One region of the Nostoc sp. EspVER01 genome, then DNA from elsewhere that is predicted to be linked to it. Evidence: predicted binding sites of a transcription regulator. Region 1 holds the regulator's gene; each other region holds the start of a gene.

What was found. The regulator NtcA, encoded in region 1, controls nitrogen genes in cyanobacteria. The targets are predictions, from matches to a motif close to TNTGTANNNNNNNNTACANA.
Region 2: the regulator NtcA is predicted to act here: its motif matches at 1,832-1,851, upstream of RMX69_RS22250 (DUF3155 domain-containing protein).
Region 3: the regulator NtcA is predicted to act here: its motif matches at 2,275-2,294, upstream of RMX69_RS22395 (DUF3120 domain-containing protein).

Annotation. Positions count from the first base shown of each region.
Region 1 is NZ_JAVRCS010000052.1:276-4,443, forward strand. Features, by position in the region: gene RMX69_RS27055 (pre-16S rRNA-processing nuclease YqgF) at 1-249, opposite strand, end outside; gene RMX69_RS27060 (DUF3084 domain-containing protein) at 399-1,889, opposite strand; gene ntcA (global nitrogen regulator NtcA) at 2,058-2,729, opposite strand; gene fabI (enoyl-ACP reductase FabI) at 3,109-3,885, shown strand; gene hisB (imidazoleglycerol-phosphate dehydratase HisB) at 4,024-4,168, shown strand, end outside.
Region 2 is NZ_JAVRCS010000030.1:48,746-52,913, forward strand. Features, by position in the region: gene RMX69_RS22240 (protein kinase domain-containing protein) at 1-23, shown strand, start outside; gene RMX69_RS22245 (ATP-binding protein) at 237-1,592, opposite strand; gene RMX69_RS22250 (DUF3155 domain-containing protein) at 1,880-2,197, shown strand; gene RMX69_RS22255 (cofactor assembly of complex C subunit B) at 2,649-3,179, opposite strand; gene RMX69_RS22260 (PadR family transcriptional regulator) at 3,232-3,579, opposite strand.
Region 3 is NZ_JAVRCS010000031.1:11,992-16,159, forward strand. Features, by position in the region: gene RMX69_RS22385 (TIGR03279 family radical SAM protein) at 1-926, opposite strand, end outside; gene RMX69_RS22390 (undecaprenyl-diphosphate phosphatase) at 1,034-1,858, opposite strand; gene RMX69_RS22395 (DUF3120 domain-containing protein) at 2,297-3,076, shown strand; gene psbU (photosystem II complex extrinsic protein PsbU) at 3,664-4,092, shown strand.

The DNA of each region.
Region 1 (4,168 bases):
CGGTTCTGTCAATTCTTGATATAATTTCTGTCTCCACTGTTTGGCTGTAGTTTGGTCGCCCATGACCATCAAAGAGATCGGAAACTTTTGACGCAATGTCTCGATGCTAGCGATCGCCTCTTTTGCTAGCACGACTTGATGATAATACAGTTGCCGATCGAGTCCCATCACCGCTAAACCACACTTATCTCGACCTGGATCAAACCCCAATATGACTGGCTGCGTTGCTGAAAATTCGCGGAAATTCATAATAAATTAAAAATTAAAAATTAGAAATGTACCCTTACAGGGATCTTGCTATGCGTAGTGTCTGCTAAATAAAAATGCAGCTACAGCAACTATTCTGGCTGTTGTTCAATATGTTTAAATCTTACTAATAACAGCGTGCAAATAATTTTTTAAGTACTAAAAATAATTTTTCCGTTGACTATTGCCACCAATTTTACTCTCAATGGCCCGGCTGTATAAGTATCCTCTGCTGCGATCGCTTTGATCTCCAAGAGTTGATTATACTGTCTTAATTGGCTGACAAAACGCAGAAAAGTCCCCTCTACTTGCACATTTTCGACAATTCCGGCATTACGGGCACGAAATTGGGAAGCAGAAATCAGTATTTCTAGCCGCTGCTGTAACTGATAAGATGTCATAGTCTTGGAATCAGCAGTAGTCGTGGCTAGCACCGCGCCTCCCGAAAAAACCAGTTGATTCTGGGCTGTATCGGCGAAAAATTCTATCTGCTTTTCTCCCCTGACGTAATTACCAGCAGAGAAAATTCGCACGACGTATTCTTTACCATCGCCAATCTGCTTGCTTAATTGATCAACTCTATCCTGGGTCACACGCAGTAATTCTACATTGGCAGGATTTGCACCAGGCTCACTTAATTCCAGGTTGGCGTTGCGATTCGCTTCTTGTAAAAGTTGTATCACGGCCTGACGAGCAGCAGCAGGTTGGGTAACACGAATTACAGCCGCGGACAGAACTTGACCACGAACTAAGGCTAGCTTACCCAGACGCAGGTCGCGGTAGGACTGATAATATTTTTCCAGCCTTGCAACTTCCTGTTCTAGTTGCTCCTGTTGTGCTTCCAACTCTTTGAGGCGAGATTCCCGCTTGGCAATCACTTGCTCTCGTGCTGCAACTTCTACATTCCGTTTTTGAATTAGTTGATCCAGTTGGGAAATTTTTTGATCGCGCGCTTCTATAGCTTCTTGACGGTTAGCAAGTTCGCGATCGCGTTTTTCAATTGCTGTTTTAGCTTCGTCAATGGCTTTTTTCGCTTCCGCATACAGTCTTTGACGTTCTGTCTTCAATAGTTCAACTGCCGCCTGTAGTTCCTTTCTCTGGTTATAAACACTTTGCAATTCAGCTATGGCTTTTTGGTATTGAGTTACAACTTGTCCTAGCTGACCTTGAGTGCGTTGGAGTTGAGTTTGAGTTTGGGCTTGTTGACTAATGGTGCGGTTTAACTGAGCTTGTGTTTGCCTTTGTTTGGCATTTGCCGCCTGCAAGGATTGATTAATTGCCTGCAAGTCCTGTTGTGCCTTTGCTTGGGCAATTCTTGCTTGGTTTAGCTCACCCTCTACCTGACTTTTCTGAGTTTCTGCGGTTTTTAACTGTTCCCGTTTCTGTCTGAGGTCTGTTTGAATATCTTCTAACTCAAAGACTCCTTTTCGCAAACCTTCGTCAGCAGCGAATAAAATCCCTAAAGTTGATGCTGAAATCAAACCACCAGTAAAAATTGTTACTAGTACCGCGGTGTTTTTCGGACGAAGCTTAAAAAGTGAGAGGCGGGCTTTGCCAACTCGTGTGCCGATGCGATCGCCCACGGTGGCAATTACGCCTCCCAGAATCAAAATTGCTGCGATGAGGATGTATCCGGTGGTCATCTTTAGCTACCGAAATCCTTCCAGATACAGCCTACTACTTTTAAGTATTCTCTGGAAAGAAGTGGAAATTGGCAATAGCTGAAATTATTCAATTTTAGATTTACCTCTAGCTATTAGTGTCATTTTTCAAAATAGAACACGCGCCTATTCCCCTTTCTCCAATTGTTTTTATGTGAACTGTCTACTTAAGGTAACAGGTTTATGCACAGTAATCTTCTTTTTGTGGATAGAAATCATCTTTTTCTCACGCAAATCTCCCAATAGCCTAGTAACGGTAACACGAGTTGAACCAATTGCCTCTGCGATCGCTTGATGAGATAATTTCAAATCAATAGTGATCCCATCTGCACAAGGAACGCCAAAATCCCGACAAAGAATTAACAAAAAACTCACCAACCTAGAACCCATATCTCGGTGGGCAAGAGTTTCAATCATCATCTCTGTTTGTAAAATGCGCGAAGACAGACCTCGCAGCATTAACATTGATAATTCTGGATTTTCCTTGAGTGCTTGTTCCACTTGTTCAATTGGTGCTGACAGTAATTCCGCAGGCGTAAATGCAACCGCATGGTAAAACCGATCCGACTTATTTCCTGTCAGCAATGACAATACACCAAAAACACTATTTTCCCGCAGCAACGCTACCGTTATTTCCTCTCCTGCCTCGTACACCCTGGAAAGTTTAACAGCACCTTTCAAAAGAAAATAAACTCGTTCGGCAGGATCGCCAGGAAAAAAGATCGTTTTATTGCGTTCAAACGTTTCCACAACTGGCGGAAACGCCCCGGTCGCCATCTGACGAAATACATTTGCTAGGGCTTTATCTTGTGTCACGATCATCTCCCTTCCCCTACCCAATGCCGGAAAAACAAAAACTGATTACCTAAGAATACACCCGAAAAATGAATAAAGCACCGTCAACCTTTCTGTACTTTCCTATACTCAAACTAATCTCTTCATAACTCTTTGTTTACAATGATACATAATTCTTGATCCTTTCAGCTACTAATTGTTGATAAGTAGTTCCAATAGCTGTATTCAAAAGGTTTTTTGAAGAACAAATAAAGATATCTTGAGAATATCTTTATAAAAAATCAAGATTTTTGTCACAGCAAACACCCTTATCAATATTCATTTTTGTCAATCCTGTATAAAACAAAGACTAAACGTGCCTCAGATTCTAGTATGCTCCTAATGATCGATCGCATTAACAATTTTTATGCTAAATCTGACTGGAAAAAATGCCCTTGTTACAGGTATTGCCAATAACCGCTCGATCGCCTGGGGCATCGCCCAACAACTGCACAAAGCTGGAGCAAACCTGGGCATTACCTACCTGCCGGATGAACGCGGCAAGATGGAGAAAAAAGTTGCGGAGTTGGTAGAACCTCTCAACCCCAGCTTGTTTCTTCCCTGTAATGTCCAAGATGAAGACCAAATTAAATCTACCTTTGAGACAATCCGCGAACAGTGGGGAAAGCTAGATATCCTCATCCATTGTCTAGCCTTTGCTAGCAAAGACGATTTAAGTGGAGATTTTAGCCAAACCTCTCGTTCTGGGTTCAACACCGCTTTAGAAATTAGTACCTACTCGCTGGTGCAGTTAAGTGGTGCAGCCAAACCTTTGATGACAGAGGGAGGTAGTATCGTCACCTTGACATATTTAGGCGGTGTCAGAGCAATCCCAAACTACAATGTTATGGGAGTTGCCAAAGCAGGGTTAGAAATGAGTGTGCGTTACCTAGCTGCTGAACTAGGGCCGCAAAATATTCGCGTGAATGCCATCTCCGCAGGCCCCATCCGTACCTTGGCATCTTCAGCAGTGGGTGGGATTTTAGATATGATTCATCATGTAGAAGAAGTAGCTCCCCTACGACGCACCGTCACTCAGTTAGAAGTGGGCAACGCTGCGGCTTTCTTGTGTAGTGATTTGTCCAGTGGAATTACCGGACAAATTCTCTATGTAGATGCAGGATATGAAATTATGGGAATGTGACGCGATAAAGTTAGGAGTTAGGAGTAAGAAAGTTAGGAGTGAGGAATGAGGAGTTAAGAGTTAAAAATTTATAACTCATAACTCATAGTTCTTAATTCCTAACTCATAACTCCTAACTCCTAACTCTTTCCACTCCCCATGCAAACAACCAATCGCCAAGTTAATTCAAACTACGATCGCCTAACCCAAACCCCTCGCATTGCCACTGTTCACCGCACCACTGGTGAAACTAATGTGCAAGTCACCATCAACCTGGATGGTAGAGGAACTTGTACAGCAGCAA
Region 2 (4,168 bases), on a different contig from region 1:
TGGATGACATGCTAACTCTTTAAATGCTAACTATAATGCAATACGGTTCAGTTAAGGCTAAAACTCTTTATCAAAGTCAATTTTTTAACGAACCGCAGAGGCACAGAGGGAACAGAGAGAGGAAAACAATGCTTAACTGAACCGTATTGAACTATAATGTGAATAAATACTTTTAGATTAAGATTTTGAGCAGCGTTAAAAGTTAAAGAAAAACGGGATAAACCGTTTTGAATAGACTAAATTTTAGTTTCCGGCAACCAAATAATAAAAGTAGTTCCCGGTGCATTGGTTGAAGTTAATTTAGCGTTGATTGCAGGGCTGAAAACCTCTATTTCGCCCTGCATTTGTTCTATTAATTGTTTAGCGATCGCTAACCCTAAACCTGTGCCGGGGATTTCTGTTTGCGCTTGTACTCCGCGATAATGCCGTTCTCCAAGATGTTCTAAATCCTGGGGTGGAATGCCAGGCCCGTTATCACTAATAACTATTCCCTGAAAATGAGCTTTTTCTTGTCCCGCCTGAATCAAAATTTTGCCACCGGTGGGAGTGTATTTCAAAGCATTATCAATAATGTTAGTTAACACCTCTCGTAATGCTTTGACATTGGCACGTACTAAGGATGAATTCTGTTTAATTTCAGTTATTAGTTTTAGCTTTCGCTCTTGGGCGATCGCTTTGGCTGATATTAATAATGGTTCTAATATATCTGCTAGGGAGCAGTCAACTGCTTTATCTCCCGTTCCCGGCAATAATAGTGGCGGTTTAGCGTCTTTTTGGATAGTTGCTTCTACAAATACTTCATCTTCAGGCAGATGTAGTGGTGCTAAATCTGCCTCTGTCAAGTCAATTACTTGTTCAAATTGTTGCAGTAATTCTTTAAGGCGATCGCTTTCTCTGACAATACTATTTGCCACATCCCGGTTAGCGTCTGCTGGTCGTAGTCGTTTCAATAGCAGTTTGCCAAAAGTCCGTAACGCCGTTAATGGGTTACGAAACTGATGCAATAAATTATCCAGCAAATCCCGCTGTTTTTCTTGGAGAATTTGTTGCTCGCGCAACTGTTGCTCAAACCATGCTCGCCGCTGATCTAAAATACAAGCGATCGCTAATGTTTGCGCTATCCGTTGAATTTGATTTTGCTCGTGTTCATTCCATGCCCGATCTTTCCTGCGTGTCACTAGTAACCCCATCATCACACCCTCATAAATCAGAGGTAAAACAATTTGGTTGCCACTAAGTAAGTATTCCTCTTTAAGATCGGGTTGAGATGCATTTGGTATTTCAGACTCCCGTGACGAAGTTGGAGATTCTGAACCTGCTGTCAATAACCTTCCCTGATGATTGGGTAATATAAACGCATTTCCAACTTGAAGTTGCTTATATGCCGTCGCTTCAATAGTTTCCTCTCCTGGCGGCAATAATGCTGTTTCCGGGTAAATCACCACAGGAATTAGTTTGGCATCGCCAGAAGGAGTATCTACCAATTCTTGTGTTAGGTATACAATACTTAAAGTTGCTCCCAGCCCTTGGGTTAGTAGCGCTATTTGCTCTCGACACAGAGCAAGAAAATCGGAACTGGCAGACATTAACATTTTTTAGCTCTTGCTCAAGATTATAGATTTTGAGGCATGATGTAAGAGAGGATACTTAATTTTTACCTCACTCATTTAATAAAGCTTAACTAAAATTTTCAAAAGAGATGGTTTCTACTAGGGGATTATATTCTTAGGTGATTTTATTTTCTCGATGTTTCAAAGATATTAACTTTCTTATATTAAAAGGTTAAAAACTATTGATATTCTGAACTAGAACCTATATAATGACGACGGATTTTGTAGCTATCACTACAATCTATAGCTTGAAAGAGGAGGACAATAGATTGGCAAGGAGACGCAAAAGGAAGAGTCGTCGTCGTCAGGAAGGACGACGCATTTTGGAACACGTGCCTCAATATAGCATCGAAAGTGGCGAAGAAAAGCCTGTAACAGCAGCTAGAAGATTCATTCAAGCTGAAGGAATTTTGCCACCAGCGTTGCTACTTGTAAAGCGAAATGAACACACTACAGATCGTTATTTCTGGGCAGAAAAGGGACTGTTTGGTGCTCAATACGTAGAGGAAAACCATTTCTTGTTTCCTAGTTTGAGGGTGTTAGAACCTTCACCAGGTCAAGAACCTCTTGCTTTAGCTAGTCGGTGAACCATAGATGGTCATCTTGGGCATTGAGTGTGGCTCCTGACTATTATTAACTGGCAAAATTGCTAAGTTTATGCAAAATTTAATTTTTTTTTAGTTTGTAGCTGATTTGCCAGTAAATCTAGTCCAGGTAGTTGGAAATTGAACCTGTTTCAAACCACGCTAGATTGCATGGGTTGATACTAATTTGATGATGCAGAAGGGAGTGGGTATAGAGCCAAGCGCGTCTAAAAGGAAGAGTGAAGTTGCGCTCTTATGCCGTAAATGGTTAAAGTTTGCTCTGTCAATGAATTTAAGTTAATGAATTTAAATTTTTTCCCCACGACGTTGGTCATGGGGAAAACTGACAAAGCAGCAGTCTTGATTTTCTCCTGACTACTTTCCATTGCCTGCATAGTAGGTTAGGTCAGAAGTCTGCATATCATAGTTAAGAGATGGTCGCAAAAATCAACAATTATTTCCCAGGCTTGAGCTGTAGAGTCCTCTGCAACTCGCTGAGTTCATCTCGATGGGCGACTACAGTGATCTTACTTGAGGAGGTTTGTTCGCTCTGAGTTGTTTCTACTTTGAGCGACACCTTCTCAAGTCTTCCAGATTTTTTCCAATAAAATAGACCACTTAAAGGCGACAGCAGTACCATCGCCAGAACAAGGGTACTGAGGCTAGGAAAAAGCAGGTATGTAACCAGAGATAGACAAACAATCCCAGTCGCGGCCAGTAAAGTTAGAAATATAGCTAAGAACCAGCTGGGACGAACATTACCTTCAAAAATTACCTGATTTTGTTCTCGGTCTACCGCTGCCACTCGGTAAGACCGCGATCGAAAGTACTCTTTTAATTGAGACATTAAAACAGCTTCATCTTGCTCAGATACCAGTTGCGCTATTTCTATGCGGTCTTTAGTCGAGGCACGAATAAAGAAAAACAGCCCAACCGATAACAACAAGGTTAGCAGGAACGTAGAAGGCAGAATAGCAGTATCCATAACTAATTGTTAGTGTTTGACTGGAGGAGACTTATTCATTATCAATGATTCGTTACTTTTTCCTCCCGTTGATGTAGTCAAGCCATTGAAAAGCTAAATCCTGAGCTTGAACTTGCCATTCGGGAGAAACTTGGTACATCCGCCTGGGGCGCCCCCGTCCTTCAAGTTTCTTCCAATATCCAGTGATTGCCTTTTGGTCTTCCAGAAATTTGATTGCACTGTAAAGTACGGTATCTGAAAGCCGATAGACGGGATACTCAGTTTCTAATTGCTCAATTAACTCGGTTCCGTAGGATTCACCTTGTAATAAAACAGACAGTATGTAACAAACTGCTAGTTCCTGACAAAGGTAAGTTGGCGGAGGATTCTCAAAAAATTGATATATATCCTCAAGTTTCATGGTTAGGTGAATGGCTAAAAAAAATGCATTAGGGTAAATTCTATAATCCTTGTAGTCAGTATACAGTGCTACTACTACGTGAGTAATACATATAAAGCTACTTAGACTAGATATTCATTGCGTAAACATCAAACAATTACCCACGCCTGTGAAGTTGTGGGGCGAGTTTGCGAGTTTAAGGGGACAAAACAATGTACCCTCACTCAAGCTCGATACGGTGTGGTGAGGAGCGAACAGACAGTGAGAGAGTCACTATCTTGGTGCTAACTGATGCCGAGCTGCTTAGAACTGCTTAAGCAATAAAATGCCATCGAAGAAATTTTACAGGTAAAATGCTGTTTTGTCTGTAAAACTTAATAAACACTTTTTTTTACAGTGATTTTCCCAATGCAAATTCTAAAATCTTAAGCTAAGGGATATATTTGGGATCGAGCTGCTATGTCAGTGGACACACTTAAGCAGTAACCATTTCTGATTTCTTCGATCGCAGAATTTCTTGTCTTATTTGACAAGTGTAATAGTAAATTTATCAAAGAAGGCGCTAAACACTAGGGAAAGAAGACAGGAGAGGGGAGACGTAGGGAAAGAA
Region 3 (4,168 bases), on a different contig from region 1:
ATAAACAACTGAATTGAACCAACACCGTTATCAATTTGGGGATACTCTTCATATTCAGATTCGCTCGGTAATTCCTCACCTGCAATCAAAAACCATTCATCAGCTAACCAAGCGACGTTAGAGGAAAACTTTTGGCGAAATTGTTGCGAGAGTATTCGCACTTGAGAAATCACTTCTTTCGCTTTTTCTTTGGTTACGGGTATGAGTTCGTCTTCTGGAGGCCGAAACCTTGTCAATCCGACTGGCACAACTGCCACTGATGCCACCGTCGGCACTTCACCAGTATGAAAGGATGCTAAGTCTTTTAAGGTTTGCTCTAGGTGTTCACCATCATTTATACCAGGGCAAACAACTACTTGAGCATGAATTTGTAGCCGTCTTTTTTGAAACCACTTGAGTTGCTGCAAGATTTGTCCCGCACGGGGATTTTTCAGGAGTCTAATTCTAACTTCCGGCTCCGTAGCATGAACAGAAATATACAACGGAGATAAGCGCATTTGTTCAATTCGCTGCCATTCTCTTTCTGGCAAATTGGTCAGGGTAAGATAAGAGCCGTACAAAAAGCTTAGGCGGTAATCGTCGTCTTTAAAGTACAAGCTGGTGCGCTTACCTGGTGGCTGTTGGTCGATAAAGCAAAAAGGACAGCGGTTATTGCACTGAATTAAGCCATCAAATAGGGCAGTTTCAAATTCTAGCCCCAAGTCTTGGTCGTAATCTTTTTCGATTTCCAGGCTATGAGTTTTCCCAGTAGCGTCTAAAACTTCTAGTTCCAAGACTTCATCAGCACACAAAAACTGATAATCAATTAAGTCGCGGGGACGTGTACCATTGATTGCAACGATCGCATCCCCAGCTTCAAAACCAATCTCTGCGGCTATTGAGTCTGGAAGAACCTTGGTAATTCGGGCAGGATGAATGGTAGTCATGGGGAATGGGGCATTGGGCACTTGTACTGAGCGTAGTCGTTGGCGTAGCCTCTCGTAGAGAAGTATTGGGCATTAGTCATTTACTTTGGACTAATGACTAATGACTATTATCCTTTCCAACCTGCTGCGATCGCTAGTAAGATCGCACTACCGAATGCTAATCTATACCATACGAAAATCAAAGTGTTTTTGGTTGCTAAGTATTTGATCAAAAATGCAATTGATAGGTAGGAAAAAATAAAGGTTGAAATAATTCCGACAATTAACAGTCCAACAATGTTATCTGGCAACTGGTGTTCTTGAAACAACTTGAAGATTTTCAGGCTTTTATACAGGGTCGCAATGGTAAGAGTTGGAAACCCTAACAAAAAGGAGAATTTTGCTGCTGTATCGCGTTCTAATCCTAAAAATAAGGCAGTCGTTAACGTCGAGCCAGAACGAGAAACGCCCGGAATCAAAGCAAGTGTTTGTCCCAATCCAACTAAAATACCATCCCGAATCTGCAATGAATCAAAACCTCGCTTGCGAGTACCAATTTTTTCTGCCAAAGCTAGTAAAAGTGCCATAATAATTGACATGATGCCAATAATTAATGCACTCTCAGGTAAAATATCTTTTAAAAGGAAACCGAAAATTAAAGCAGGCAGTGTTCCGACTACAATACCGACAAGAATTTTCCATTCTTCGCGTTGCCAGTCTTTAGTTTTTAGTGCTTCGATTCCACCTTTGACAATACTATAAATCAGCGACCAAAAATACCCTACAATTGCTATAACACTGCCAAATTGAATTGCATCAACAAAATCTTTAGAACCTAGTTCTTTCCAACCAAATAGCTTGGTAAAAATCAGAAGATGTGCGGTACTACTGATTGGCAAAAACTCTGTAATACCTTGAACAATACCTAAAATAAAAGCTTGAATAAACTCCATATACAATTAATACCTTTTTCGTATTATAGAGATCGTGATGAACATTGTTTAGCTGATGATGTTGCTTTATATACTCTCTATTGCACCCAATCTTGTAGAAAACTCAATTTTACCGATCAAAAACATCATCGAAGACGCTGACTATGTTCTTACACCCACCTCAATAAGTCAACGCAATTTGAGAAATTCATCAAACTTTAATATTTAGCAGACTCATAGCATCTGAACTTTTCACCTCTCTGTAGTCCCTCATTTACAAGTAACTACAGAGCAGTTGTGTACATAGTGGAACTTTAATGGATTCGTCTGGCGCAGAATGTTTTGCTTGGTTTGCACCAGCGCTAGTGGAAATTTCAGTATAATTACAATGCCCCAGGGGGGGATTTGAAAATGTGATATCTTAAATAAGATAAAGTTTAGTAACAAATATTAAAAACATTGATTAATAATACACTGTCTTCCTACAGCGCTTCTACCCCTTCTATTGATACCGAGTTGGATTTAGCTGATACTGGGCAGAATGGTATCAGACAATTGGAATCTACACTTTCCCTTTCTCCCTCTCTACCCTTATCTACTTCTGCCCGACAAACTTGGTTAGTGTTTGCGGCGGCGGTGTTTTTAGTAACAGTCCCAGTATTTATAGAAGCGCCAATAGTGCGATCGCTACCAAGTCTGAGTTTAGCGCTGACAGGATTTTGGGTGTGGCTCAGTTTTGCCTTGATGTCACGTCCTGCAACTTACGTCTGGGGCGATTTACTCTTGGGGTTTAGCTGGAGTTGGTTAGCAGGAGCGATTTACTGGGGCTGGTTACGCTGGGAACCTTTATGGCATCTACCGGTGGAATTTATCGGTTTACCGTTTGCTTGCTGGTGTCTGGCGAAGAATTGGGGCAAGGTAGGTAACTGGTTTTATTTAGGTTCTTTACTAGGTACAGTTTTAACAGATGTATATTTTTATATAGTAGATTTGATGCCCTATTGGCGGCAAATCATGAGAGTAGATGCAGATTTAGTACCGCAAATTTTACAAAATGCTCTCATACAAGTACAAGCACCTTGGGGGCAAACTTGGGCGATAATTCTTGCCGTAGTGCTATTAACAGTAGGAATTTCAGCTTTAGGTCGAAATCAAAGACACTGGTATGCCTTTGGTGGAGCCGTTTTGAGTACAATTTTAGTAGACAGCCTATTTTTGTTAGCTGCGATCGCAGCGTGAAGAAGGCAGAAGACACAACTATATGTTGCAATAAGCATGTAGGCTTCTCTTACTGAAACTTTTCCCAGCCCAATCTACGAAACATCAAAAATGATGCTGTAAAAGATTAATTAGTTAAGAAATATTACATAAAAATCCATCAGCATCAAGTCTTTTTTGGTAAGATTTTCGATCTTAGGAATCGTAAGTTTGGTTTCTGCTTGAGAGGTAGAATCAGCCACCCCAAAAAGATTTCGTCTAGCTGAGAATGCTGCCGGGATCGTCGATGCAACGCTATCGCAGCTATGCAAGTACTCTTTCCAGGATAAAAATTTTGCCAAAAGTATAGTCAAACCCAGTAACGGTAAATATTGTGCATATTAATACGCTGTATATTAGTTTCTGATGACTGCTGTGTTGACTAAGCTATCAGCTTTTGTCTTATGTCCTTTGTCCTTTGTCCTTGGCGCTCTCACGTAGAGGGATTAGCGGCTTCCCGCAGGGTATGACTAATACTTCGGCTCCGCTCAGTACAAGTGACTAATGACTAATGACTGTTGTTAGCTTAAAACTTTTATTTCTGTTTGATGGAAAGAGGTAGAAAAATCGTGAAAGGATTGGCGCGTTTATTAACAGTGTTTAGCTTGTTACTTGGTTGCTGGGGATGGTTGGGAACAACTCAGATAGCCCAAGCTGCTAGTTTCAACAGTTTTGCTTTTCCCCAAGTCCCAGTTCTGGCAATTGAGCGGCAGAATCGGGCAGACGCTAAACTAGGAACGGAATTTGGTAAAAAAATTGATTTGAATAATACCAACGTCCGAGCTTTTCAACAGTTTCCAGGGCTTTATCCCACCCTGGCTAAGAAAATCATCACCAATGCTCCTTACCAAAAGGTAGAGGATGTATTGGATCTTCCAGGATTGAGCGATCGCCAAAAACAAACCCTGCAAGCCAACCTCGATAAATTCACCGTGACAGACTTAGAGCCTGCCTTCAATGAAGGAGACGATCGCTTTAACAACGGTATCTACAGATAACTGAAATTGCAGTTAATGTAGCAAATAGCAGCCCACTCCTGATTCTAGGGAGTGGGAATATTTTGTTAGAGATAAG